One region of the Paenibacillus sp. KS-LC4 genome, then DNA from elsewhere that is predicted to be linked to it. Evidence: riboswitches for the same ligand, from Rfam matches in the RefSeq annotation. Region 1 holds a riboswitch; each other region holds the start of a gene.

Region 1 (9,819 bases):
CCTTTAGAAAAAACGAAAGCGCTAACATTTATGAACGAGCAAAATCTCCTGCCTTTAATCCAAGCTGAAATCGAGTCAGGTTCTAGAGTAATAGACCTATTCGTCCAACTCCTCCCAAACTTAAGTGTATGTTCATCTTTTTGAAATTGGTAGTGTATAAAGTATAGCTTTTAGTTTGAATATTTTAGATCTTTTTTAGTTAGGACCACTATCGTTGCATAAAATCTTTGGGCCTCAGAAAAGTAATTTTCAGCCTCTTCCCCCTCTCTTACCAAATCCATAAGACTATTCCTGTACAAGCCGACATATATATGCTGTAGATGCTTGTCAACGGGAGGGAAACGTTCAATGACTCCAGGACCTTTCAAACGAATCGCGCTCATTTTGCTATCGGCTGTCCTGCTCGGACTGTCGCTGCATCATGGCTTCGGCAACGCTTGGCTATCCCAGTATACGTACGCCTCCGGCACCTCAGACCCGCCACTTGCTGGTTTGGCAAATAGCGCCGCAGCCCACACAACTACTGCCCCGCCAAGCGGTGCGGCCGGTATACCAGCAGGCATCCAGGCTGCACCGCAAACAGCCAAGCCGCCTGCCCCGGCAGCACCGGTGCAGCCCGACTCTGTCCAGCCTGATGCTGAGCAGACGCTCAGCAAAAGAGTCGTCCAATACAATATGCATGTTGCACTTCGAGAGGATATTAGGTATTTGGACGGCTCCCAGACCGTAACTTGGACGAATCCAGGTAAAAAAACGGTGTCCGAGCTGTATTTTCATCTGTATCCCAATGCCTTTCAATCCGAAAAATCGACGTTCATGCGCGAGTCTGGCGGCCAGCTCAGAGGCGACAAGGCTACGGTTGACGGCCAAGGCTATATGAAGCTGCTCACCTTGCAGACGTTGGAGGGCGAGAGCCTGCTTCCCCGCCTGCATTATGTCCAGCCCGATGACGGAAATACAGACGATTACACACTGACGAAGCTTAAACTTCCCGTTCCAGTCGCACCGGGCAAATCGGTAACGCTCTCCATGACCTACGAGGTTAAACTGCCTGAAGTATTCGCGCGCATGGGCTATTCCGGCAGCTTCGTCATGGCGGGTCAGTGGTTTCCGAAGCTTGCCGTTTATGAGACGGCTGGCACGCGCGGCCGAACGAATGAAGGCTGGAACGTCCATCAGTATCATGGCGATTCGGAGTTTTATAGTGATTTCGGCTTATACAGCGCCCAGATTACTGTACCAGAAAACTTTAAGGTAGCCTCAACCGGCATTCAGACGAAGGAGGCTGTGACGCAAAATGGCAAAAGCGTCTATCCGTTTTATGCCGAGGATGTGCATGACTTTGCTTGGTCCGCCTCGCCCGACTTCATATACGCGGAGGACACCTTATCCGGAACGGGCATTCCGGGCGTACGCATTAAGCTTTATATGGACCCTGCCCACGAGGGACTAAAGGACCGCTATATGCATGCAGCAAAATCGTCGCTGTCCAAATACGCGGAGTGGTACGGTGAATATCCGTATTCAACGCTGTCCATCGTCGTTCCGCCAAAAGGGGCGAATGGCGCCGGCGGCATGGAATATCCAACGCTCGTAACCGCTTTAGCTGCTGACTCCGACAACCCTGGCTACAGCTTGGAGCGAACCGTTGTACATGAGATTGGTCATCAGTATTGGTACGGAATGGTCGCATCGAACGAGTTCGAAGAAGCTTGGCTCGACGAAGGCTTTACATCGTATGCAGAGGATAAAGTGATGGAGAACGCCTATGGCGTTGAACCCAATTTAGCTATGGAGGCCAGCTATATTACAGCTCCTGCCCCGCTTAAGCAGCCTTCATGGGCCTATCACAACAGCGATGAGTATGCGGAAAATGTATACATGCGCGCCAAGCTTGTGCTGGTCGGCATTGAGAAGCAGGTCGGAGCAAAGACGATGCAAAAAATTATGCGCACATATTTTCAAAAATACAAATTCAAGCATCCAACGACGTCCGATTTCCAGCGAGTCGTCGAGCAGGTTACGAAGGAAAAATGGCAGGATTATTTTCACCAGTATGTGTATGGCAGCCTGATGGCGGATTTTTCAGTGGAGGCTATTCGAGTGAATGAAGTGCAGAAGGATGGCCAAACGGCTTATGAGTCTACCGTGCTGATCAAGCGCAATGGCGGACAAAACGGACCCATACCGCTCGTTTTCTCCTTTACCGACGGCGAAACCATTTCTAAAATATGGGACGCAGCCGAGTCTCATATGGAGTACAAGGTGATGCATGCCGCTCCGCTCGCATGGGTAGCAGTCGATCCGAAAAACAGCAATGTGCTGGACAATCGGCATATTAACAATTTTATGCGTGCAGAAGTGCCAGAGCAATCGCGCATTCGGTGGAGCCTCGGCCTGACGAAGCTTATTGAAGGCCTGCTCGCATCCGTAGGCTGGTAGAGAGGAGGTTAACAAATGAAGCAGCATATGAAGCAAGGCTGGCGGCTCGCCATCCGCCATTTCAATATCGTCATTGCGTTGTTCCTGTACCAGCTATTATGGGGACTTTTCCTTTACCGCTTTATTGATATGACTGTACTGCCGCTGCTGCGGCGCTTTCCTCACCAGCATCCGTCGGATTCGGCCGTTTCGCTGTTCCTCAGCGAGGCCCAGTTTCAATTGACAAAAACAGATATGATTACCCCCTATCTATGGCTGCTGGGCGGCCTATTCGCCGCCCGCATGCTGCTGAGCCCGCTGTTCCATGCGGGGCTGCTCTACTCGCTGCATCATATGGACGAAAAAGGCGGAACGCAGTTTCTTCAAGGCATTCGCAAGGCTTGGAAGCCTGTGACGCTGCTCTATTGGCTGCGCGCGCTGCTTATTTTCGCACCTGGCTGGTTCCTTCTGCCTCGCGCCTTCAAGCTGCTTTTGGAGGGCCATTCGCTGGGCGAGCTACTGCAAAGCACGCTGCCAGGCTTTGGCGGTTGGCTGCTGTGGAGCTTTCTCGTTCACCTGCTGCTGCTCGCCATGCAGCTCGGCGCCGCCTCCGGCACGGGCGCCATGCGCTCGCTCAGTATGGCGCTCCGAAATCTTTTTCCTTATGCCGGCCTCTCTCTTATGATGTGGCTGCTGGCTGTCGCCGCCTCGCTTTTGGTATCCGGCCTTTCCTATGCTTGGGCGGGAATGCTGGCACTCATCATGCATCAAGCCTACCATTTCCTCCGTACCTTGTTGAAGGTATGGACGCTCGCTGCCCAATACGATTGCCTGCAATCGAAGCAGCGCTGAGCGTGTTTTAAGATCATTTTAAGATCGTTTCAGGCTCCTTTTTGGCCCTTTTATGAGACCTTTTTCACCCATAAATAGGAAATTACACTTAGAAAAATGAGGGTAGTCCTCCCTAATTCTCATTTAGTATTCTCATTTTTCTAAAGTCCTTTTCATAAAAACCCCGATTGCGGACAAGAGACCGCAATCGGGGTTTTTCAGTTATTTAACATCTGTAGGCCACGCTTCTATTTATTTACCAACCCCCTAGACTGATGCTGACTAAACTCTCTAATTCTTCATTTTACGCTATAATTCTAGCCTAAATGTACGATTCTTAGCATATTGGCCGCCTATTTCTCATATAAACTGACAAAATGATTTTTTGCTTGCGAACGGTGTTAGAACGAGCATTTATTAGGCAAGAAACTTGTTTTAACGCAAAATTGAGCCAAAAGGTTACATGAGAATTATTAGAAATTCATTCATATAGGAGGAAATCACGTGAAAAAAACGAATTATTAGCGCAGAGCAAAATTAAACCAGCCTAATTTTTTATACCGCAAAGGTATAGAAATACGGGGGAACCACTTTGGGTGAATTGATTTCGATGCTTGGACGGCTTGATTCAAGTGTCTTGGAAATCATAGGGAACCTTCACAACCGAACCCCACAGCTAACCTCGTCGGCACCGGAAGGAGTTTCAAATTTTGAAGAAGGTTACTGCACTACTCGTTGGTCTTGTATTAATGCTTGCTTTCCAAGCAGGCAGCGTGTTCGCGGATTCGAAGATGGACGGTGTTATCGCTGATCTGATCGGCACACCGTACCAAAGCGGCGGAACAACTACGAAAGGCTTCGACTGCTCCGGTTTTACGAAATATGTTTTCGATAAAATGGGCATCGATCTTTCCCGTACTTCCCAAGCGCAATCGAATGATGGCAGCGAAGTGAAGAAGAGTGACCTGATCGCTGGCGATCTTGTATTCTTCAACACGAATGGCAAAGGCATCTCCCACGTTGGTATTTATGTAGGGGATGGAAAGTTTGCACATTCCTCCTCAAGTAGAGGCGTTATTATTAGCAAACTTAGCGAGTCTTATTACGCTGATCGTTACGTGACAGCTACACGCATTATGAGCCAAGACGCTTACGACAAGTACGCAAGCGAGCAATAGAGCCAGACCATGCTTTTTTCGCTTACATAACGAAAAGCTGCTGTCTCAATCAGTAAAGCCGCAGTTGTTTGTCCTTGGACAAATAGCCTGCGGCTTTTCTGTTTTCTAGCACGGACACAAGGGGGCTCGTTTCCATGTATTTATATATTCACCGCAAAGACCTGCGTTCAAACGATTTACGCTGCTTTGATTACGTGCGCCGCTCTGGGCAGCACGGCATTCATCTGCTTATCATAGACCCGTCACTGGCGGATGGTGACCGGCTCTTGTGCCACAGCGGCAGAACCTTCTTGTCGCAGGCCGCCTCCCTAGTAGAGCAATACAAGGCGGCAGGCGAGCAGCTGCATGTGCTTTACGGCGATCCCGCCGCCATTACCGAAGCGCTGCTGCAAGCCCATCCCATTGAAGAGGTTCTCGTCCACATGGACTATACACCGTATGCCCGGATGCGAGACCAAGCGATCCAGCAGGTTGTGCACGCAGCGGGGCGTCGCTGGCTGCCGCTCGACGATGCACCGCTCGCCGATTTGGAGGAGCTTCATTCGTTTTCCAGACGCAGTGAGCCTTACAAGGTATTTACGCCCTTTTACCGCATGTGGCAGTCCTTTATGCAAAGCCATTATTCCCCTGCGGGCGAAACAACACTGAAGCAGCTGAAAACGCTGAAAAATATAGATGCCAGCATAGCAGAGCGCTTCCGTCTTCCTCGGGAGCATCCGGCTGCGTCAGCCTTTTTGCGGGCAGCGGGAGCAGCGGACGCGACAGAAGCGGCGGACCGCACATCGGCTGATTCCTTTGCTGTGTTCGATACCACGGATGCTTCAATCGCGCCGACTGACTCGGGAACGCTGAGCGCAGCCGATGCGCTGGAGCAATTTCTAAGCCTCCGCTTGGCGGGCTATGAAGGCAGCCGCGACCAGTTTGCGGAAAACCAAACAAGCCAGCTGGCGCGTTATTTGAATACGGGAGCACTATCGGCAAGGCAAGCCTATGAAGCAGCACAGCAGCAGTTTGGAGCCGAGCCTTGGATTAGGCAGCTGGCATGGCGGGATTTTTTTCTCTATCAGGGAAAATATAATGAGGACTTTTACCGCTATGAGCAGAAGTTTGATTTATCCGCGCTGAACGATCAGCATTTCGAGGCCTGGAGCCGAGGAAAAACGGGCATTCCTATCATAGATGCCGCTATGAAGCAGCTTAATGAAACCGGCGAAATGCCGAATCGGCTGCGGATGGTGACCGCCATGTTTTTGACGAAAAACCTGCTGTGCCCGTTTACGCTGGGCGAGCAGCATTTCCGTCGCCAGCTGGCTGATTATGATCATACGCTCAACCGGGGCGGCTGGCTGTGGAGCTCGTCCCTCGGCTACGATGCCGCGCCGTACTTTCGTATTATGAATCCGGCCACACAGTCCAAAGCTCATGATCCGAGCGGTACTTACATTAGACGCTGGCTGCCTGAGCTTGCCCATCTGTCCGATAAGCAAGTCCACCTGCCGCAGCCGCATGCCATTGTAGATTTGAAGGCTTCACGCGCTCGCGCGATTGAGGTCTATAAGGAGATTGTGTAATTATGACAAAAGCGAGTGCAGCTTCTGGCAGAGCGAAGCGGTCATTCGGCTGGAGGGTTGGCGCAATGGATGCCTCCCATGCCCGCCAGCTGTGCGATTGGCAATACGAGCCGCCTTATGGCATCTATCAATGGCCAGCATGGGATGCCATGGAGAAGGCAGAAATGGAGTTCGCTGATCCCGAGCTTCGCCAGAAGCAATACGCTGCTATTTTAGATGACCAAGGGGAGCTCGTTGGTTTTGCACAGTTTTTCCCGCTCGGGGATGACGTGCTGCGGCTTGGCCTCGGCCGGCATCCACAGCTTTGCAGCAGAGGCTCGGGCACCGCCTTTGTTGAACTGCTGATAGAGGAAGCACGCCGACGTGCTCCACACAGCGAGCTGGATTTGGAGGTACTGACCTGGAATGCACGCGCTATTCGCGTATACGAGAAGGCAGGCTTCCGCATTACCGATACGTATATCCGCCCAACACCGCAAGGCGCGGCGGAATTCCATTGCATGGTCTACGGAGGAGAGGCAGAGACGTAGTGCCTCTTCCCCTCCTCTTGCTGCCTAACCCCTGCCCCACTACTCCAATTAACCGCCAATCCGCTCCAACTGCTGCATCTGTTGCAGGGGTTCATCCTGCCCCAGTCGGCTCATATAACTGCCTATTCGCTCCAAAGCTTCAGACAGCTTCGCTGGCGATACCGAATAGGAGCAGCGAATGCGTCCTTCGCCGCCCGGGCCGAATACATGCCCTGGCACAACAGCAACTCCTGCTTCCTGCATAAGCCGGAAGGCGAACTGCTCTGAGCTCAGCCCCGTATGGGCAATGGAGGGAAAGGCATAAAACGCCCCTTGCGGCATATGACAGGAAAGCCCCAGCCTCTGCAAGCCGCCCACGAACATCGCCCTGCGCTGCTTATAGGCCTCCTTCATTAGATCCTTGTCGGCCAATCCACTGCGCAGTGATTCCAGAGCAGCTATCTGTCCCATTATAGGTGCGCACATCGCTGTGTATTGATGGATTTTCAGCATTTGCGAAATGATTTCTACAGGGCCGCAGGCATAGCCCATGCGCCAGCCTGTCATGGCAAAAGCTTTCGAGAAGCCGCTGATGACGATCGTCCGCTCCTGCATGCCAGGCAGCGATGCGATGCTTACATGCTGGCTCTCGTAAGTCAGCTCCGCATAAACCTCATCGGAAACGACGATCAGATTATGCGCCTTCACCAGCTCGGCAATGGGGAGCCAATCCTCATAGGACATGACCGCACCCGTCGGGTTGTTCGGATAGTTAATCAGCAGCACTTTGGAGCGCGGGGTAATTTTTTCCCGCAGCGATTGTGCCGTTAGCTTGAATTGCTCATGCTCATGCGTCTCGACGTTTACGATACTGCCGCCTTGCAGCGCTACAATAGGTGAATAGGCGATATAGCTGGGAACGGGAATCAGCACCTCGTCGCCCGGGCAGATCAGTGTGCGTATGGCTAGATCAAGCGCCTCGCTGCTGCCCACCGTCACCAGAATCTCATCGTTCGGCTCGTAATTTAATCGAAAGCTGCTCTCCAAATAGGCGGCGATTTCCTCGCGCAGATCCATCAGACCGGCATTTGGCGTGTACATCGTCTGACCGCTTTCCAGCGCTCGTATGCACGCAGCGCGAACACGCTCCGGTGTTGCAAAATCCGGTTCGCCTACGCCCAGCGAAATCATATTTTCATCCTGCCCGGCCATATCGAAAAACTTGCGAATGCCCGAAGCGGGCAAGCTCTTTACAAGCGGTGAAACGTTATACTGCACCATAATGCCTGCATCCCCTTTTCAAAATAATAAAATGTACCTGCTTCGCTCTGCTCTAACTCTTTTACTGCTTATGCAAAGCCCCATAGCTGCTTTGCCGTATCGCCAATAATCCGAATACCGCGCACAATATCCTCATCCGTCACGCGGGAAAATCCTAGTCGCAGCGTATTGCTGCCCCGTCCATCCGTAAAAAAAGAATGGCCTAGGGTAAAAATTACGCCTTGCCGCGCGCACGCCTCCAGCAGCTCACGCACGCTGCAGGCTTCTGGAAATGTCACAAACAAATGCAGCCCGCCATCCCCCGAAAGCGTCTGATAGGGTACAAAAGCTTTGCACGTTTGCAGCGTCAGCTCGTATTTCCGCTTGTATTCCGCTCGCGCACGCTTCAAATATTTATGCAAATTTCCATTATGCAAATATTGATAGAGCAGCGATTGGTCAAGCGTTGAGGTATGAATGTTGCGGGCCCGCTTCATGCTTTCCAAATAATCAATCAGCTCACGGTCCGCAAGCACCCACCCGACCCGCAGGCCGGGAAACAGCACCTTCGAGAAGCTTCCAATATAAATAACGCTGTTGCCGCTGCCCGCCGAAGCGATGAGCGGCGGCATATGCGCTCCGGAGTAACGCAGCTCCTCATTAAATCCGTCCTCAATGACGGGAATTTTGTATCGGCTCATGAGCTGCATCAGCGCCAGTCGCTTCTCCATCGACATCACAATGCCTGTCGGATTATGGTAGGAGGGTACGAAATAAGCACAGTCGAACGCTCGCTCCTCCAAAGCCTGTTCAAGCTCTCCCAAATGAATGCCATCAGGCTCCATTGTAACGCCCTTAATGTCAAAGCCATGCAGCTTGAGGTTTTTAATCGCCGTATGATGGGTAGGATTTTCGCAGATCACTGCGCCGTGCTCGGGCCGGAGCGCTGCCAGCACAAGATCAAAGCCTTCTGTAAAGCCGGCCGTAATGAGCATATCCTTGCCTTGCACATCCACGCCCTTATTTTCCATATACGTCATCAGATACGCGATCAGTGGCTTATAGCCTTTGGCGTAGCCGTAGTTCAGCAGTACATGGCCTTCCACTGACATACGGCCCAGAAACGCCTGCTTCACATGATCCAGATCAAACAGCTTCTCATCCGGGGCAATACTCGTAAAAGAAATCGTATTCTTCCCAGCGCGAATGCCGCGCTTCATGAGATCCAGCTCCTCAGCAAGCAAAGCCTGCCTGCTCAGCCGCTCCTTCCACGGCAATTTCCAGAACAAGGATGGCGGGGCAATGCTGCCCGCCGAATCCTCTGACACATAGTTGCCTTTGCCTTTCAGGACATATACACGGCCCTCATCAGCCAGCTCCGAATAAGCGGCGATGACCGTATTGCGGCTAACACCGAGCAATATGCCCAGCTCTCGTGTCGACGGCAGCTTCTGATGCGGCTGCAGCGCGCCTTTTATCATCAAACGCTTCATATAATCTTTCACTTGAATGGATACTGGACGGCCTTCTATGAGCTTGAAATCATGATACACTTCTCATTACCTCTCCTTTATCTTGGCGTATGCACCCAGCCAAGCTGTACGTTTCGCGAAAAAATAGAGAAAAGGGATGAAATCATCATATCCTTTCCTCTAAATGAACAAAAGAACCACGACTACGGATTTATCATCCTGTCGTGGTTCTGCAAGCAGCGTCCTCCCGCTCCCGATCCGTCTGCTGTTCATAATCCTTCATATCTGCAAATAAAATAAGTCCGGGACCAGCAAGAATAGATATCGTCCGAATCCATTCACATGTATCCAAATCGACGTAAGCACGCGATACAAGAGTACGCTGCATCTCGCTCAGCTGCGCAATGGTAGGAATGAAGTAAGGACGCCAGCTCCAGTTCGCCCCGTAATATTCCTCCTGCCGCTCCCATTCGCCAGCCTCCACCCTGCAATAATTGGCAGATAGCTGAATGCCATCTTCCCGGCACAAATAGATACGAACGCAGCCCAGCGGCAGCTGCTCCAGCAAACCGGTAAT
Region 2 (9,819 bases), 200 kb from region 1:
CCAATTATGGTATATGATATTTAGCCTAGTGGAAGGCTAGTAGGAGGACTCAATAATGTTTGTGCAAAAAAGCTTTAGCGGGCAGCAGCAAAATGGTGCTGGGACGTTATATCTAGTCGGAACACCAATTGGAAACTTAGAGGATATGACCTTTCGTGCGATCCGCACATTGAAAGAAGTTGACCTTATAGCTGCCGAGGATACGAGACAGACACGAAAGCTTCTTTCCCATTTTGAAATTGCGACACGCCTTGTCAGCTATCACGAACATAATAAGCAAGCCAGTGGCGTTGAGCTTATAAGATTGCTGCAAGAGGGCCAATCCATTGCTCTTGTAAGCGATGCAGGACTGCCTGCTATCTCCGATCCAGGAGCGGATTTAGTCGCTGAGGCGGTCGAGCAGGGTGTTTTCGTCGTTCCGATTCCTGGTGCAAATGCGGCCTTGTCTGCTTTAATTGTATCAGGCTTGCCAACAGAGCGTTTTATGTTCGCGGGATTTCCGCCCCGAGAGAAAAAGTCGCTTGCGAACTGGCTGCGTCAGCTTCAAGGACAGGAAGGCACATTGATGCTGTATGAGTCGCCGCATCGCTTGCGGAAGACGCTGGAGGCCATACTGGAGCATCTGGGAGATCGTCGCATCGCAATGGTGCGGGAGCTGACGAAACGTTTTGAAGAAATGGCGCGTGGAACAGTAACGGAATGTATCGCTTGGATTGAGGAAAATCCGCCTTTAGGAGAGTATTGTCTTATAATAGAAGGAAGTAATTCGGATGAGAATAATGGGGAGCTTGCTGCTGCTTGGTGGGCGGAGCTGAGCATGGAAGAGCATGTGACGCATTATGAGGCGGAGCTTGGACGTAAGGATGCGATTAAAAAAGCGGCTACAGATCGTGGACTATCAAGACGTGATGTTTATAATGAGGTAAACCGCTAGAAAAACAAAAAATAGAGAAAAAAAGACCTTCCTGGCCGGGTTCTAGCGCAGGAAGGCAATAAGGAGTATTAAAAGGTTAGAATTAACTAGTTGAATAAGGTTATTATAACCTATTTTTTTTATTTTGTCACAGGTGAAGGCATTTCTGATAAACAAATGTGACAAACAATTTTTCCTTTGAAGTAAGATACGTTCTCAGCGTTGCCACAGAAGATACAAGCTGGCTCGTATTTCTTCAACATAATGCGCTCGCCGTCTACATAAATCTCTAGTGCATCTTTCTCTCCAATACCAAGCGTGCGGCGAAGCTCAATCGGAATAACAACGCGACCTAATTCATCAACCTTACGGACAATACCTGTGGATTTCATCATAATAATTTGTTTCCCCTCTCATCAAAAAGTGTATTCGTCACTTTTCGACATAGTTTCTCTTTTTATGTCTACTATAATACCAACGTTTCCCATAATAGTCAACTGAAATTATTGAGGTAAATTGCAGGTAACAAGGGAGTTTGACTATATAGTAAGGTCATATTACTCTTACTATAGAATACAACAGGTTCGACATTTTGGAAACTGTTTTGCGACAATCTTCGACATATTTCTTACTTTTTTATGTCGAATCAGAGAACAAAAGGAGTTGATTTGTTGAATGAACCGACAGCTATCGGAAGAAAAAGTTTTTAAGGACCCTGTTCATAAATATATTTATGTGCAGGATCAGACAATATGGGATTTAATCAACACGAAGGAGTTTCAAAGATTAAGGCGTATACGGCAGCTTGGTACCTCTTATCTCACTTTTCATGGTGCTGAGCACAGCCGATTTTCCCACTCCCTCGGTGTGTATGAAATTACGCGAAAGATTATTTCGCAATTCGAGCGCAATGGTTTTCCCGGCTGGCCGCAGGAGGAACGGCTATTGGCGCTTTGCGCAGCCCTGCTTCATGACGTTGGTCATGGGCCATTTTCCCATTCGTTGGAGCAAGTGTTCGATACGCATCACGAGCAGTGGACCTGCAGCATCCTGCTCGAGGATACCGAGATCAATCGTATACTACGAAATGTAGCAGACGACTTTCCTGAACATGTAACTGCTGTTATTAATAAGACATATCCAAATCCAATTGTCAGCGGGCTCATTTCCAGTCAGCTTGATGCGGACCGCATGGACTACTTATTGAGGGATGCTTATTTTACAGGCGTTAATTATGGCAACTTTGATCTGGAGCGTATTTTGCGCGTGCTCCGTCCTATAAATGGAAGGATTGTTGTTAAAGAAAGTGGCATGCACGCCGTAGAGCATTATTTGATGTCGCGCTATCAAATGTATTGGCAAATTTATTTTCACCCGGTGACGAGAAGCTCGGAAATCATCCTTAGACAAATATTTCGTAGAGCGAAGGAGCTTTATGAGGGTGGCTATGCGTTTGACTGGCTGCCGGAGCCGCTGAGACGACTGCTTGACGGTACAATTGCCGTTAAACAATATTTGAAGCTTGATGAGGCGTATTTACAAACGGCCTTCACAGAATGGAGTGAAGAGGGCGATGAATTGCTCTCAGAGCTATGTGATCGTTTTCTGACGCGTCGCCTCTATAAATACATTATGCTGGATAAACCGGATATTAGCCTCTTTAATGAAGTAAGACAACAATTTGCGGCAGTTGGATTGAATCCGGATTATCATATGGAAATTGATTTTCCATTTGATCAACCCTATGATGTGTATCGGCCTGATACGAAAAAAGGGGGAAAGGAGGAAAAAACGCCGATTTTGTTAATGGACGGGTATGAGGCTGTCAGTGAAATTTCCACGAAATCCGACATTATTCGCTCCATCACCGGGCTTCATCAGGGCCAGTCCCATTTGTATTATCCGGAAGATAAGCTGCGTGCTGCTGCAGATCAATTAAGCGATAAAGTACGAAAATTATTTAAAATATAGTATAGAAGGAGCTTGCTCAGCTATGATTTCTTTATTCGACACACACACGCATTTGGACTCCCCGCATTTTGACGAAGATCGCGAGGCCGTTATCGAAAGAGCGCGTGCAGCAGGAGTAGACCTGATGGTTAATATTGGTTTCAATAGAGAAACGATTCCAACTACGCTTGCACTCGCAGAAAAATATGATTTTATATATGCAGCGGTCGGCTGGCATCCCGTTGACAGCATTGACATGCTGCCAGAGGATCTTAACTGGATTGAGGAGCTTTGCTCTAACCCTAAAGTGGTAGCTATCGGCGAAATTGGACTGGATTATCATTGGGATACGTCTCCTAAGGACGTACAGCACCGCGTATTCAGGGAGCAGATTCGCTTGGCAAAAAAGCTAAAAAAACCAATTATTATTCATAATCGCGATGCTCATGAGGACATTGTCAAGCTGTTGAAGGAGGAGGATGCCGCAGCAGTTGGCGGCATTATGCATTGTTTTTCAGGGAGTCCGGAAACGGCTCAAAAATGCCTCGATATGAACTTCTATATTTCGTTTGGGGGACCGCTTACATTCAAAAATGCAAGGGTACCAAAAGAGGTGCTCGCGATGGTCCCGAGTGACCGAATTTTGATCGAAACGGACGCCCCATATTTGACCCCTCATCCCTTCCGAGGGAAGCGAAATGAGACGTCTTATGTGTCGCTTGTTGCGGAAGCGGCAGCAGAAATATTAGGAAAATCGGTGGCCGAAATCGCCAATTTGACAACCGAAAACGGTAAAAAATGTTTTGGAATTAAGTAAAAATGGCTATAAAAGCGAGAATAAGTGACCTTTCCGGCGATAAAACTAATTTTTCATGCTGAAATAGACTCTCTTTTCCGTAAATATCCTAAAATTTCGCTTAAATCGGTTTTTATCTGATCTTTACAATTAGGCTCCGATGAAGGTATGATTCATTTCAGAGCTTTAAATTTTTGTATTGGATTTCCAGTTTGCGCTTAATCTTCGAACTTTGGAGAGCGGGGGAACCAGGCACGTTGCTGTGAGGAAATTGCGGATCACATTGCACGCGCACTTGAATTTCTTCTAGGGGTGAATTTGGCGGGGATTGCCATGAGCATTCTTCCGACGATAGGGCAGCTCTCTTGCCCGAACCCGACAGCTAACCTCGTAAGCGTTTATAGAGAGTGATCAACCTCGTGCATTCACCTTTCCTGAATAGTCTATTCGACATTCCCAGGAAGCCACGAAACAGATCCTCTGTCGACGGGCTTTCTTTTTATTTTTGAATATTGGGTAAATCGTCGTCATAGGGTAAATCTAGGAGGTTGCAGAGGAAATATACTGGAGCGTGCTAGAAGCACGCCAATATACTATAGTCGCGTCAATGGTATCATGCGTAATTCGACGGCGGGGCTATGAAGGAGGACCGATGAAGTGGGCATTATTCAAGCAAGTGAGACCCATGGGAAACGATCATCCAGCATGTCTTTCGCATTGCGATGGAAGCGTGAAAACTTGCGTTTGATTCTTTTGAGTACTACGATCTCAATCGCTATGACTTTCATGTTTTTGGTGTTGTTGTACGGATCGGCTGACAAAAGCGTATCCGTAGTAGTGAATGGACAAGAAACTGTTGTTTCAACGAAACAATGGGTCCTGCAACGCCTACTGGATGAACAAGCTATTACAATTGGCCCGCATGACGAGGTATCTGTACCTCTGAATACGGCTGTAAAGGATGGGGACCGCTTTGAGGTTAAGCATGCGGTACCGCTACTTGTAAAAGCTGATGGCAAGACATCAACGGTGTACACGACAGAGAAAACCGTGCAGGCAGCGATAAAGAAATTAAATATTCCTGTTGAAGATGATGATAAAGTATTACCTTCGCTTGGCTCGGGTGTCAGCGCAGATATGACCGTAACGGTCATTCGCGTCGATACGAAGCTAGGCAAGTCGTCCAGCACAACACCGTTCACCATTGTGAAGAAGGAAGATCCGAACCTGGAAGTAGGCAAGGAGAAGATTGTGCAGACGGGCAAAGAAGGCGTCGTAACGATCAAAATTGAGAAGCAGTTTGAAGATGGCGTGCTTGTCTCCAAGAAAGTGGTAGACAAGGTAGTCGAATCGGCTGCGGTTAATCAGGTCGTTGCAATCGGTACGAAAAAGCCGGAGCCTAAGGTTACTGTGCTGTCCACAGCGACAACCAGCAACAATGTAACGGTAGACGGCACTACGCTCAAATCCAAAAAAGTGCTTAGCAACGTCACATTGACCGCTTATTCAGCTGGAGTAGCTTCGACGGGCAAGAGCGAAGGCCACCCTGATTATGGTATTACGGCCTCTGGTGCTAAAGTTTCGGAAGGACGGACGATTGCCGTTGACCCGGATGTTATTCCACTCGGTTGGTGGGTGTACATCGAGGGCATAGGATTCCGCCGCGCTGAAGATACCGGAAGTGCGATCAAGGGTAGTAAGATTGATGTGTATTTTGACAGTGAAAAGCAAGCTAATCAATTCGGGAAGAAAAAAGGTTTTACCGTCTATGTGATTGGTCCTAATAAGCCATCTCTTAGCTGATTAGCGTCAGTTCTTTATGGAAATACAACGATTCATAAGTTTCACATTTATCATTAGGCTTATATTTCTCGGAGAGAAACGCGCTGCGCCGCCTGAGGAAGGTGACCGCCGTTTCACTTTGATTGTGCTCTAGTTTATCGCAATCATAAGCTAAATATGACAGGTTACGGAAGAGGCCTTGCCTCTTCTTTTTGTTTGCGTAGGATTCGCTTGAATCGTTAATTGGGGGTATAATATAACAGACGTAAATGAGCGGGTTGTTGTTGCAGCAATCGCCCATTTTTTTGAAATATAAGCATGTATAAGTTTCCCTTTGTGAAAGGATTGTTCGATGTGATCAAGGAAATGATTGTAGTAGAAGGCAAAGAGGATACGGTAGCGATTAAGCGGGCCGTTGAAGCCGATACGATCGAGACGAATGGATCGGCCATTGGCGAGGATGTGCTGCGGCGCATTGCGCTGGCACAGGAGCGCCGTGGCGTTATTATATTTACAGATCCGGACCATGCAGGAGAGCGCATTCGCAAAATTGTCGCTCAGCGCGTGCCGGGCTGCAAGCATGCTTTCTTACCGCAGGAGCTAGCCTCCTATAAAGGGGATATCGGCATTGAGAATGCGGCTCCTGATGCGATCAGGCAGGCGCTCTCGGAGCTGCGGACAGAAACGGCTGCAAGCGTGGGGAGCATTACTTGGGATGATTTGATGGCGGCTGGCCTAATCGTGCATGAGGAAGCGGCGAAACGGCGGCTGGTTATGGGCAAGCTGCTGGGCATCGGCTACGCTAACGGGAAGCAGTTCTATAAGCGCTGCACAAGCTTCTGCATTACGCGCGAGGAGTTTGACAAGGCGCTGCAAGCCATGGAACAACAGGAACAGGGGTGACGAGGGCGTATGACGGAACAACAGAGCTTGAATAAAGGCGCGGTTAAGAACGCAGAGGTAGCCACGCCTAAACGGACGAAGGAAATCATTGCGAAGTACGGCTTTTCCTTTAAAAAGAGCTTGGGACAAAACTTTCTCATTGACCAAAATATTTTAAACAATATTGTCAGTGCAGCTGAGCTTGACGAAACGAAAGGCGCGCTGGAAATCGGCCCAGGTATCGGAGCGTTGACGCAGCGCCTTGCGGCAGTTGCGGGTACCGTAACCGCTGTTGAAATCGACAATCGGCTGATTCCAATTTTGCATGATATTTTTGAAAACGAGGCAAATGTGGGCATCGTGCACGGCGATGTGCTCAAGCTAGACCTGAAGCAGTTGTTCGATGAGCGTTTCAGCGGCGTAACGGGTGTTAGCGTCGTGGCGAACCTGCCTTATTACGTGACGACCCCGATTCTGATGAAGCTGCTGGAGGAGCGCCTGCCGCTGGAAAATATCGTCGTCATGATCCAGAAGGAAGTTGCACAGCGGATGGCGGCGAAGCCAGGCGGCAAGGAATATGGCAGCCTAAGCGTGGCTGTGCAGTATTATTGCGAGCCGAAGCTTGTATGTACGGTTCCGCATACCGTGTTCATACCTCAGCCGAATGTAGACTCGGCGGTTATCAAGCTTGCGCTGCGGGATAAGCCGGCTGTTGATGTGCCCGATGAGGCACATTTCTTCCGCATTGTGCAGGCGAGCTTCGCACAGCGCCGCAAGACGCTTTATAACAATTTGACGGCACTTGTGGGCAAAGAACAGCGGGAGGCGCTGACAACGCTGCTGCAGGGGCTTGCAATCGATCCTGCGCGGCGGGGTGAAACGCTGTCGTTAGAGGAATTCGCCAAAATTAGCCGCGCATTTTTGGAAGCGGGCTGGAGAGGCTAAATAAAGATGGGCGCCGCCGGGCAATTGCCTCGGGGCGCCCGTTTGATTTTTCCGCACACTACACGCCATTTGCCCATAGGATAGACGAAGAGGTGATTTACCTATGGAGCAAGGGGAGCTGGTCGTCCGCAAATCGTATGGCGGTGACGTGCTATTCCGCGTAGAAGCTGTTCGAACGGATCATGCCCTGTTGAAAGGCACGGATTACCGTTTGCTTGCGGATGCGCCGATTCCTGATTTATCGGTTGTTCGCGATCCAAAGAAAGAAAAAGCTACGCAGCTGGTTCGAGTGAAAGTAAACGACTCGCTCAGCCGCATACGTCAGCAGCATGAGCAAATGGCCGTTCAGGTGAAGGCGGATATTCGGCATGCGATGCCACAAAGCCAGCCTTTCTTTGAGGTGCCCGGCAAAGTGCTGCATTTGGATGGCGACGGCAATTATTTGCGTAAAAGCATGCAGCTGTACCAGACGATGAATGTGCCGGCTCATGGCGTGCATGCGCATGAGTCACAGATGGCTGATTTGCTTTACCGGCTGCTGCCTCAAGTGAAGCCGGATATTGTGGTCATTACAGGGCATGATGGCGTGCTGAAAACAAGGCTGGAGGCAGATCTGCACAGCCTGAGCAGCTATAAAAACTCGCAGAGCTTCTATAACGCAGTTCGCGTAGCACGGGAGTATGAGAAGAATCGCGACGGTCTTGTCGTCATTGCAGGAGCGTGCCAGTCGCACTTTGAAGCGCTGCTGCAAGCCGGATCGAACTTTGCTAGCTCGCCCGGGAGAATTTTGATTCATGCGTTAGACCCGGTATACATTGCAATCAAAGCAAGCTATACGTCCATACGCGATACCATTAACCTGGCAGATGTCATTCATGGCACGATCAGCGGTATTGATGGCGTAGGCGGCATTGAGACGCTCGGAAGGTACCGCATTGGCTTGCCAAAGCCTAAATTGAAGGCAGCTGAGTCATCCTTGCAAAGCATTTCTTAACAATTAGCCGAGTGCAGTTGAGACTCGCAACCGTTCTCGGCTCCTTTGATTTTATAATTTTTCGAAAAATTATTCATGGAATGATAAAAATGGATGAAAACACCGTTGACAATTAAATCGGTTGACTGATATAATATTTTGCCTTGTTTGACAACCCCTCCCCCTTTTGTTATAATGGACAAGGAAAGAGGTGGTAGTGGACAATGGCAAAAAATGCCCTACTGGATATAAAACGCAATTTGGAAGCTCATGTGGGCTCCAAGATTCGTCTGCGAGCAAATGGCGGTCGTCGTAAGACCGTTGAGCGCACCGGTGTGTTGGAAGAAACCTACCCTTCTGTTTTCATTGTTAAACTGGATCAGGAATCGCAGTCATTCAAGCGTGTTTCCTACAGTTATGCGGATATACTGACGGAGTCGGTGGAAGTGACCGTATGCAATGATGAAGGTCAAGTCCGAATTACCCAGACATAACATTAGATCTATAGATGCCGATAGGCTATACTAAACGCGGAGACGATAGTTCTTCGCGTTTTTTTTCATTTTTCAAGCTGGAATCGTTCGGTTGGTGGTCATGCGTATAGGGCGGCTGGGTTGTCGCATACTAAGGGGGCGTAACCAATTCAGCCAATAAGGGGGGCCTCACGCATGAGCCGCAGAAGACGCAGTGTAATGTCCGAGGAATTGAAGTATGAGCTGGCGAAGGATTTAGGTTTTTATGATACGGTGCAAAAGGAAGGCTGGGGCGGCATTCGCGCCAAAGATGCTGGCAATATGGTAAAGCGGGCGATCCAGATGGCCGAGCAAGCCGCGGCAAATGGAATGAATCGGCCTTAACTGGGTATCTGGAATGCAACGAAGAAACGCAAATAATCGGCTAAGAGTTGCCGCTCTGCATATAAGCGGCAGGACTCTTAGCTTTTCTTCTGCCCGTTTGCTATAATATTGGATAAGTTAATGATAGGAACGGGAGAGCTTAGGATGAAAATTTATGAAAAAGCTCCGGCTAAAATCAATTTGTTGCTCGATGTGCTTCGTAAGCGTGAAGATGGCTTCCACGAGGTCGAGATGATCATGACGATGGTAGACCTTGCAGATCGTCTCGAAATGCAGGAGCTGCCGCGCGACACGATTATTATATCGAGCCAGGCCGGCTACATACCTTTAGATGAGAAGAACCTGGCGTTTCAGGCAGCGCGGCTTATTAAAGACCGCTATGATGTGCGTAAAGGTGTATATATTCATTTGGACAAAAAGATTCCGGTTGCCGCTGGCCTTGCCGGCGGCAGCAGTGATGCGGCAGCAGCCCTTAGAGGGCTGAACAGGCTGTGGCAGTTAAATATCCCTGAGCAGGAGCTGTGCACGCTTGGTGCGGAGCTTGGCTCGGACGTCCCGTTCTGCGTAACCGGCGGGACTGCCATCGCTACCGGACGCGGGGAGCGTCTGGAGCCGATTGAGAGTCCGCCGCAGTGCTGGGTCGTCCTTGCGAAGCCCCCCATTAATGTTTCCACCGCAGACGTGTACGGCAAGTTTCGGGTAGCGGGCATTGACCAGCATC
Region 3 (9,819 bases), 2.0 Mb from region 1:
GAAGCTGCCGACGCTAGCTGCATCGAACACGCTGCCAGATGTGCTGCAGATGGATGCCGCTTACATTCAAGGCTATGCGAAACGGGGTCTGCTGGCGGATCTTTCCGATATTGATCTGTCTGGCGTCGTAGATGCACAGGTTTTGGAAAATATTAAAATTGGCGGCAAGGTGTACGGCGTTCCTCTCAGCTATAACGGACAAGGCATCGTCTACAATAAAGAGGCGCTGGATGCGGCGGGAGTTAAGCTTCCAGCGAGCAACTGGTCGTGGGATGATTTTTTCGCTTATGCGAAAGAGGCGCACGAGAAGCTGCCGAAGGGCCAATACGGCATTGACGATATGACGAACATTTGGGAATTTTATCAATATTATCAAACCTCTCAAGGCAAAGGGCCAATCTTCAAGGACGGTACGACGTTTAATCTCGATAAAGATACTTGGATGAAGTTCCAGCAAATTTATGCGGACTTCCGCAAAGCTGGCATCGTGCCCGCAGCAGACCAGCAGCTATCCTTTAAGGAAAATGATCCGCAGCTCGATTCGATGGCTTCAGGCAAAGTGATGCTGAGAACCGCATCTGTCGGCTCGGCAAGCGTTATTGAATCCTTGCTTCCCGGCAAGCTTGGAGTAGGCAGTATTCCGATTGGCGAAGCTGGCGGCGGCTGGGCGCAATCGACGATTTTCCTGTCTGTGAGCGAAGGCTCGGCTAACAAGGAGCAGGCGAAGGCGTTCATTAAATGGTTCGTGGCCGATAAAGAATCCGGCAAGACGCTTGGACTGACACGCGGTATTCCAATCAATGAAGAGGTGTTCAAGGAGCTTGAGCCGACACTTACGTCCGGTGACTTGTTTGCTAAAGAGCTGCTGGAAGCGGCCAAACCGAAAGCATTGCCTTTCTATCCAGCTCCAGCAGGTGCCGAGGATTTCGTGAAAACGTACAAATCCGAGATGGAAGCGGTTATGTTCGGACAAGTAACGCTTGAGGAAGCTTACCAAACGCTGCTCGATAAAGGGAAAGACGCAGAAGCGAAGCTCAGCAAATAAGGATAGCGAATTGAAATTGTAAAAAAAAGCACGGTGGAACAGCCATAGCGCGGAGAAGGCCCAGCTGATAAATCGCAAGCGATTGGAGGCGGGTCTTTTCGCGTTTCACGTATTTTTTTCAACATACAGCTAGAGATAAATTGGAGGATGAGAGCCCTATGAAAATAACAGACTGGCGATTGCAGCATTTTGAGGTAGGGGAGAAGCCTCCTCTTCAGGTAGCGGCACCAGGACTTGACGACCGTTTTTGGATGACGGCGAACGTTCCCGGCGATGTGCATTCCACACTGATTGATCGGCGCATTATTGAGCATCCCTATTTTGGGCATAACGACATCAAATGCCGCTGGATCGAGCAGAAGGAGTGGTGGTATCGAGCGCAGTTCGACTATGAGATTCATGAGCGGCATGACGGTCACGGGGAGCGGCATGAGCTGATTTTTGAAGGGCTGGACACATTTGCGACGATCTTCGTCAATGGACTGGAAATCGGAACAGCGGAAAATATGCACCGCATTTATGTTTTTGATGTGACGAGGGTCATGCGTCCGGGCAAAAATGCGATTGCTGTCCGCTTTGACCCGCTGCATTTGCATCATCAGGATAAGGAGCAATTCCAGTGGTCCTCCTATACGAAGGAACGTCCATGGCTGCGCAAGGCTGCGATGAACTTCGGCTGGGACTGGGGACCGCGAATGGTGACCGTCGGCATTTGGGGCGGCGTTCGTCTGGAGCGCAGACGTGTCGCTAAGCTCGACAGTGTATTCGTTCAAACGTTATCGGCTGGCAAGGAAGCAGCAGCCTTGAGAGTAGCCGTTGATGCGGTTGCCTATCATAAGCAGGCGCAGCTGACTGCTGAAATCAAGCTGTTTACGAGGGAGGGCGAGGTCGCGGCATCTGCGGCGATTTCCGTAAAAGGCGGACGCGAGACGGCGGCGGAACTGGTCGTAAAGCAACCGCAGCTATGGTGGTCGCATGATCTTGGCGAGCCGTATTTGTATGAGCTTGAGGTGCAGCTGCTTGCGGCTGGCGAGCAGGTTGACAGCTATCGCAAGCGCTGCGGCATTCGAACAATTGAGCTGCAGCTGGAGGATAAGGCTGGAAAGCCCGCCTTTGCCTTCCTGCTGAACGGAGTCAAGCTGTTCGCTAAAGGCTCCAACTGGATTCCGGCAGACAGCTTTATTGGAGCGGTGAAGGACAAGCGTTATACCGATCTCATCGAGCTGGCTGTCGATTCCAATATGAATATGCTGCGCATTTGGGCTGGCGGCATTTATGAGAAGGATGTTTTTTACGAGGAATGCGATCGTCTTGGTGTGCTCGTCTGGCAGGATTTTGCCTTTGCAAACGCACTATTCCCCGATTTCAATCGTAATTTTATGGAAAATGTGAGGCAGGAAGCGATTGATAATGTGAAGCGCCTGCGCAATCATCCGTCGCTTGCCTTATGGTGCGGCAACAACGAAATTGACTGGCTGTATGATATGAAGTCGGCTGGCGGGGATATTACTTGTCCCTTCTATGGGGAGAGCATCTACCATGAGCTGCTGCCGGAGGTGCTGGAGCAATATGACAGCAGCAGGCCGTATTGGCCTTCGTCGCCTTATGGCGGCAATGATGCCAACGATCCTGATGTCGGTGACCGTCACAATTGGCAAGTATGGCATGGCTCGGTGTACCCGCGCAAATTCGGCGAGGCGCCGCTGCTTGATTACAGTATTGAAGGCGTCACGTTCAAAAATTATAAAAAGGATTTCACCCTGTTCAGCAGCGAGTTCGGCATGCACGCCTCGGCGAACCGCTATACGCTGGAGCGCTATATCCCGGAAGGCGAATTTTATTGGGGCAGCGTAGAGCTGGCGCATCGCAACAAGGATACGAACCACCAGAAGGGCATTTTGCTCATGGAAGGTTATACAGGCATTCCGCAAAATATCGAAGAATATATGAACTTCTCCATGCTCACGCAGGCGGAGGGCTTAAAATATGGCATTGAGCATTACAGGCGCAATAAGCATCGCACGAGCGGAGCGCTCGTCTGGCAGCATAATGACAGCTGGCCAGGCACGAGCTGGTCGCTGATTGATTATGAGCTGCTGCCGAAGGCTTCTTTTTATTATGCGAAAAAGTTTTACCATCCGCTCCTGCTGTCGCTCGATTATGAGCCAGGGCAGCCGCTCTGCGTATGGGCTGTTAATGACCGGCTGTCAGCGCATGAGGGCGAAGTGCTGTTCCAGTGCTTTACTCTTGATGGCGCCTTGGTGTATGAGCAGAGCTTTGACGTCAAGCTGCCGCCAAATACGGCAATTCAATTGGTCGAGCTTGCAGAGGCAGAAGTGCTAGGCGATGCTGCGCCAGAGCAGGTCATTGTGAAGCTGTCCGCTCCTTTGTTGGACGCGCCGGACAATTATTATTATTTACGTGATCATCGGGAGCTCAGCCTGCCGAACAGCACCCTTGCAGCGACGTTTAATGAGCAGGAGCAGACGATTACAATCGTGGCTTCGGGCGGTGTTGCGCGTCTGGTGAAAATCACTGTGAAGCAGGGCAACGTTCGCTTCAGCGATAACTATTTTGACCTGCTGCCGGGTGAACTGGTTACGGTCACCTTGCAGCAAGCAGACGGGCAGCCTCTGCGATCTGAGACGCTGGAAGTGTCCGCTCTCAATGCTGACAAGGCCGACATACATTTTAACTAATCTATTCTAATCTACTATCACGATTTTGGAGGACACGATGAACGAAGCGAATATAATTTTAGGTGATTGGAGCTTTAGAGCTTGCGGGGAGAAGGATTGGCTGCCAGCGAAAGTGCCGGGAAACGTCCATTTAGATCTGTTGCGGCAGGAGAAAATAGGCCATCCGTTTTACGGGACGAATGAGCATGGATTGCAGTGGATTGACAAGCAGGATTGGGAGTATCGGGCAACGTTCGGCGTGACGCCGGATATGCTTGCACACGCACAGCTTGAGCTGGTATTTACAGGACTAGATACGTATGCTGATGTGTACGTAAATGGCAAGCATATGCTGTCGGCGGACAATATGTTCCGCAGCTGGAAAATCAATGTTAAGCCGCTATTAAAGCTGGAAGGCAATGAGGTAACCGTCAAATTTCGTTCGCCTATAAACGAGGATTTGCCAAAGCTTGAGAAGCTGGGCTACTCGCTTCCAGCGACGAATGATCAGTCAGAGCTGGGTGGACTTGGCGATAAGAAGCTTAGTGTATTTGCCCGCAAGGCTCCGTATCATTATGGCTGGGACTGGGGTCCGCGCTTTGTGACAAGCGGTATTTGGAGGGAGGTTAAGCTCGTTGCCTGGTCGGAAGTACGGCTGACCGATCTATATATCGAGCAGCAGAAAATAACGTCCGCTCAAGCGGCTCTCAAAATAGTTGCAGAGGTCGAATGCGAGCGGGCTTGGCAAGGGCTGGTACGGGTCGAGGCAGACGGCAGACGCTGGGAGCAGCAGGTTAAGCTGAACGCGGGGGTGCAGTCGGTGGAGCTGACGGCATCTATTACCGAGCCGCGGCTTTGGTGGTGCCGAGGCCTAGGCAAGCCGGAGCTCTATCATTTTGAAGCACGGCTTGTGCAAGCAAAGGATGGAGTCGAGCAGCTTGTGAGCAGTCGCAGCGTAACGACGGGTTTGCGGGCAGTGAGGCTGGTAACCGATCAAGACGAGCAGGGTCATGCTTTTTATATCGAGCTAAACGGCGTTCCGGTATTCGCTAAAGGCGCGAATCATATTCCAAACGACAGCTTTCTGCCTGATGTGACGTATGAGCGCTACCGTCATGAAATTGTGAGTGCTGTGCAATCGAATATGAATATGCTCCGTATTTGGGGTGGCGGCATTTATGAAGCGGATGCGTTTTATGAGCTTTGTGATGAGCACGGCTTGCTCGTCTGGCAGGATTTCATGTTCGCTTGCAGCATGTATCCCGGAGATGAGGCATTTCTGGAAAATGTCCGTCTGGAAGCGGAGGAAAACGTTCGGCGTCTGCGCAATCACCCCTGTATCGCCTTATGGTGCGGCAACAACGAAATCGACACAGCCTGGTCGCATTATGATGAAAATATGGGCTGGGGCTGGAAACGCGATTACACGCCAGAGCAGCGTGAGCGGCTGTGGGCCGATTATGAGGCGATATTCCATCGGATTTTGCCGCAGGCGGTCGCCGGGCTTGGCAATGGTATTGCGTATTGGCCTTCATCGCCGATGCGCGGGCTGACGGGAGACAAGGAGCAGCATGCTTTCAACTTGTCGAGGAGCGGTGATATACACTACTGGGGCGTTTGGCATAACATAGAGCCTTTTGAAAAATATAACGTCCATGTAGGGCGCTTTATGAGCGAATACGGCTTTCAATCCTTCCCTGAGCTGCAAACGGTGCAGCAATATGCGGTGGAGGCGGATATGGCGATTGAATCGGAGGTGATGCTGGCGCATCAGAAAAACGCACGCGGCAACCAACTGATCAAGGAATATATGGAGATGTATTTACGTCAGCCGAAGGATTTTTCGGCATTTCTGTATTTGAGCCAGGTGCTACAGGCAGAAGCGATGAAGACGGCGATTGAGGCTCATAGGCGGAAAAAGCCGTTTTGCATGGGGACGTTATATTGGCAAATGAACGATTGCTGGCCCGTTGCCTCATGGGCGGGAATGGACTATTATGGGCGCTGGAAGGCGCTGCAATATTATGCGGGGCGCAGCTTCCGTGACATGCTAGTATCCTTCGATGATACGAGCGGCAGCTGTGTCGATTGCTATGTATTGTCAGATCGAAATGAGCCCTTCATCGGCGAGCTTGGGCTAGAGCTGCGGTCCTTCACAGGCGAGGTGCTGAAGAAGTTTGCTGTTCCCATATCGCTTCAGCCGAATAAGGGTCATATGGCCTGCTCCATTGAGCTGAAGGCGCTGCTTCCAGAAGATATTGAGCTAGGCTCAGTTGTTCTTGCTGCCAAGCTTAGACAGGATGGACTGCTTGTGGAGGAAAAGGAGCATTATTTCAGGCCGATGAAGGAGCTTGAACTTATAGCTCCTGTTATTAAGGTAAGTGAGATTGAAGGAAGCGGCGGTACGGCCTTTATTCTGGAGACGAATACGCTGGCGAAGCAGGTTCGACTTTCCGCGACCATCGAGGGTATTTTCAGTGACAATTATTTCGATTTACTGCCGAATGAACCGCGTACGATTACGTTTTATGCGCGCAATCCGCAAGGAGATCGGGCTTTCATTGCTGCATCGCCGGGCGAGCTTGCCGTCCATTCGATGACGGATTTTATTTGAAATAGCAAGGAAGGTTAGATAGCCGATAAAAAAGAACCTTTCCCGTCAGCTGAATGATGGTGGGAAAGGTTCTTTTGTGTTAGGTTGATTCAAAATAAGTTAAAAAATAGAAAGATAGAATAACGAGCGGCTAAGTAAAATAGGCTCCTCGGAGGTGCTGTCATCCGGTTCAATTTCTGCCGTCCACTGTTTGAGATGGTGAATGGCGTGATCGAACAGGTTGTACACACTGTGCTGATCCGCTTGCTCGCCCCGAAGCGAACGGCCTGTTATGGACAAGGTGCCGATAAAGCTGCTCAGCGCGCTGCACCACAGACCCCAATCGTTAGGACGTTCCATTTCGTCTACAAAAGTTTCGCCAAAGCCAATGCCTTTGTCCGTCGTTACCCGCAAGCAGGCCCGGTTTCCAGCGGCGTCTACATTGAGTGCTGGAATAACAAACAGCTCAATGCGCTTGACCTTAAGCTTCATTGCGTGCTTCGCCTTAGGCGGAGCGTCCGGCGCATGAAGGACAATCATATTCATCTCTCCTCACGTTCGCTTACGGAGTTAGCTGTCGGATTCGGGCCAGAGAGCTGCCCTACCAGTGCGCGAACGCACCGGATTCACCCCTTGCGATTTAAGCTGTCGCTTCAATCACGTCGTTGGTTCCCCCGCTTTTTCAATTGAAAAATTAAGCGATTAATAATAGAGTGCCAGAATTCGGCTAGGGATATATATTAAACCTTAATGGCTCATTTGTAAACCTTTTAGCAGTGAAATAAAAGTGCTGCTGCTTCAAATGAGAACGAACGCTGCCGTTATTTGGAGGCAACGCTCGTATTTTGTAGAAATAACAGATGAATAATGAATACAGCAGTTCATTGTGGACTGACCGTTCATGTAGAAGCTGTCGTGAGCTAATGCGAAGGGAAGATCCAGCCAACCCATAAAGCAAGAAGAGCGAGAGTAAACAGCAGAACAGGCGGAATGACGACAATCGTCACTTTGACATAATCCTTCCAATTGATTTTTATTTTGGCTCTCTGAACAAGATTTATCCAAATGAGAGAGGCTAGCGTGCCTATTGGTAACAGGAGTGAGCCTATATCGCTCCCAATGACGCTGGCGAGGTAGGCGATTTTGAGTGAAAGCGGATCGAGGTTCATTTCGGTGAGGGTGATCGTGCCGATCATGAGCGCGGGGTGATTGTTGACGAGTGTAGACATGGCGGACACAAGCCCTCCGATTAAAATGCTTGCATTCATCAGGCTCCCCATGACAAGCGGCTCGAATACCTGCACGAGTAATTGCGTCAGACCAATATTGTGCAGGCCGTAAATAATGATATACATGGCGAAGGCGAAAATGAGGATATGCCACGGAATTTTACGCAAAATGTCGTTCGGCGGCATTTTCAAGTAAGCCCAGCGCCAACTAAGGAGCAGCAAGGAGCCGAAAACAGCGACCCACTCAACGGGGATATGCAAATAGGAGGCAGCAAATAAGCTTAGCCGGACAGAAAAGACAAAAAGCAGAATTAATTTCATAAAGCGGCTGCTGAATTTGGGAGATGCGGGCTTGCTTCCGTTAGGCGTGAGTAGAGGATGGTAGCCAGATTGAATAGGGACAATTGAAATCGAATGGGGGACTTGCCGGGGAAGCTGATGGTAAAAGTAGAAGAATAGCAGCAGGCTGAGCAGCAGCAGACCAATTGTAGCGGGGATAAACATCATGACGGTATGCATGTACAAATCCATGCCGACGATTTTCAGCGCGATCAGATTTACAATATTGCTTACCCCGATGGGGGCGCTGGAGGCGGTAGCAATTAAAGCTCCTGAAAGTAGGTATGGAATTTTTTGGTGATTTTTTAGTCCCATATGATGCAACATAATGAGCAAAATCGGGGTTGTAATAAGAATGCTGCCGTCATTGTTGAAAAATAGCGTCATTAGAAAACACATTAGGTTTACATACCAGAATAATCTGAGTCCTGAGCCGCGTGCTCGAATGGCAAGCCCTTCGGCAGCCCAAATAAAGAAGCCAAAGCTCTCCAGCACGATTGCCATTACGATCGTCGCCATAATCGTGATGGCTGCTCCGCTAACGGTGGCGCTAATATGTGCCAAATCCGTCAATGAGACGACTCCGCTCAATAGGATGAGTATGGCGCCAAACGTAGCAGGAATGGCTTCATTCAGTCCTCTGGGGCGCCATAAAATGAGCAGGATCGTGAAGAGGAAGGCAAACAAGGAAATGATAATGGAAGGTAGCGAGATCAAATGTTAATCACCTCGAATTCTTGGTTAAATTCATAGTGAAGCAGGAAGGGGTTATTCATTCACAGCAGCTGCATTATGCTGAGCGGCTTCTATGCGGCTGCTTTCATAGCGTTTATCGGTTGCCGTAGTGGGTAGAGATATAATAGTGGGCTGTTTAATCGGTGGAGGAGGCTTAAGAATGAAATAGAGGGACAGGCCTGACGAGCAAATAATGAAGATCGTAAGCAATCGGGTTTCCTCCTTTCTAGTGATAACATATAAGAGGACGTCTATCATGGGGAGATATGAATAATATATGTATATGTGGCCTACTGATGGAGGGTACTAGACGTTAATAGTAGATTGCTATAATTCCGCGAAGCGTCCCCGCTCCAAAAACGCAAAGCAACCTCGGACTTGTTAAGGACCGAGGCTGCTTCGTTATCTTTTTTAATTGGATATGGACATAGGCGCTACCCAATCGGATGACCATTGCTGCAATTCGCGAATGACCGGCTCCAATGCACGTCCCTTTTCAGTAAGCGAATATTCGATGCGAACTGGAATATCTGGAAAGACGGCTCGGCTTACGATGCCTTCATTCTCAAGATCCTTAAGCCGCTCAGACAGCAGTCTGCCGCTAATGGGAAGGGCGCCTTGAATGCAGCTGAAGCGCTGCGGCCCGGACAGCAGCTGATAAATAATCAAGCCGGTCCATCGTTTGCTTATTATGTCCATTCCTTTGTACAGGCGCGGACAAAGCCCGGATTTCTCCATGTAGATCACCTCATTATAACTTGCTATTAAGTATAGCTTTATTAGTATTTATACACAAGCAAACTTTTTGATTGCTCATAACTTGACGTAATGGAATTTCGAATATATAATTAGTTACTAAAGGTAAGCGAAAATTTGTTCCCCTATGATTGTTCAATGAGGCAAGGTGCATTTATAGCAGATGAAGCTTAGCCTTTCAACCTATTATATCAAATACAGATGAAGAAGGTGCACAGCAATGATTAAACCATCCATTCGTTCTATTATAAATGACAAAATAAAAACGATTGAAGGCGATTCGCACGATATCCACGTAGTCGGACCTATTCAGCTTCCGGTTGAGCTTGACGGCGAGACAAAGATTTTTCAGTGGTACAGCTGGCTAAAGCGTGAGAAAAATAGCGCCCAAGACAAAACAGATCTATACAGTGAGCTGGCGAAGGGGCATTATGCGGAGCTTCA

What was found. Region 1 has a riboswitch for cyclic di-AMP ahead of V5J77_RS00995 (C40 family peptidase). Riboswitches for the same ligand answer to the same signal wherever they lie in the genome.
Region 2: linked by a shared signal. The riboswitch ahead of V5J77_RS00140 (ubiquitin-like domain-containing protein) and the one ahead of V5J77_RS00995 (C40 family peptidase) in region 1 are both predicted to bind cyclic di-AMP.
Region 3: linked by a shared signal. The riboswitch ahead of V5J77_RS18910 (hypothetical protein) and the one ahead of V5J77_RS00995 (C40 family peptidase) in region 1 are both predicted to bind cyclic di-AMP.

The regions. Positions count from the first base shown of each region.
Region 1 covers NZ_CP145905.1:217,614-227,432, reverse strand. The annotation lists gene V5J77_RS01005 (M1 family metallopeptidase) at 349-2,442, shown strand; gene V5J77_RS01000 (hypothetical protein) at 2,458-3,273, shown strand; cyclic di-AMP (ydaO/yuaA leader) riboswitch at 3,787-3,958, shown strand; gene V5J77_RS00995 (C40 family peptidase) at 3,960-4,430, shown strand; gene V5J77_RS00990 (deoxyribodipyrimidine photo-lyase) at 4,565-6,001, shown strand; gene V5J77_RS00985 (GNAT family N-acetyltransferase) at 6,067-6,531, shown strand; gene V5J77_RS00980 (aminotransferase class I/II-fold pyridoxal phosphate-dependent enzyme) at 6,580-7,791, opposite strand; gene V5J77_RS00975 (PLP-dependent aminotransferase family protein) at 7,860-9,323, opposite strand; gene V5J77_RS00970 (EAL domain-containing protein) at 9,457-9,819, opposite strand, start outside.
Region 2 covers NZ_CP145905.1:22,049-31,867, forward strand. The annotation lists gene V5J77_RS00115 (tRNA1(Val) (adenine(37)-N6)-methyltransferase) at 1-24, shown strand, start outside; gene rsmI (16S rRNA (cytidine(1402)-2'-O)-methyltransferase) at 56-934, shown strand; gene V5J77_RS00125 (AbrB/MazE/SpoVT family DNA-binding domain-containing protein) at 1,054-1,308, opposite strand; gene V5J77_RS00130 (HD domain-containing protein) at 1,589-2,884, shown strand; gene V5J77_RS00135 (TatD family hydrolase) at 2,907-3,680, shown strand; cyclic di-AMP (ydaO/yuaA leader) riboswitch at 3,865-4,072, shown strand; gene V5J77_RS00140 (ubiquitin-like domain-containing protein) at 4,317-5,462, shown strand; gene rnmV (ribonuclease M5) at 5,796-6,344, shown strand; gene rsmA (16S rRNA (adenine(1518)-N(6)/adenine(1519)-N(6))-dimethyltransferase RsmA) at 6,354-7,268, shown strand; gene yabG (sporulation peptidase YabG) at 7,372-8,262, shown strand; gene V5J77_RS00160 (Veg family protein) at 8,466-8,735, shown strand; gene V5J77_RS00165 (small, acid-soluble spore protein, alpha/beta type) at 8,910-9,098, shown strand; gene ispE (4-(cytidine 5'-diphospho)-2-C-methyl-D-erythritol kinase) at 9,243-9,819, shown strand, end outside.
Region 3 covers NZ_CP145905.1:4,481,033-4,490,851, reverse strand. The annotation lists gene V5J77_RS18925 (sugar ABC transporter substrate-binding protein) at 1-1,045, shown strand, start outside; gene V5J77_RS18920 (glycoside hydrolase family 2 protein) at 1,204-3,744, shown strand; gene V5J77_RS18915 (glycoside hydrolase family 2 protein) at 3,782-6,337, shown strand; gene V5J77_RS18910 (hypothetical protein) at 6,437-6,856, opposite strand; cyclic di-AMP (ydaO/yuaA leader) riboswitch at 6,861-7,027, opposite strand; gene V5J77_RS18905 (arsenic transporter) at 7,237-8,601, opposite strand; gene V5J77_RS18900 (helix-turn-helix domain-containing protein) at 9,031-9,357, opposite strand; gene V5J77_RS18895 (GTP cyclohydrolase II) at 9,596-9,819, shown strand, end outside.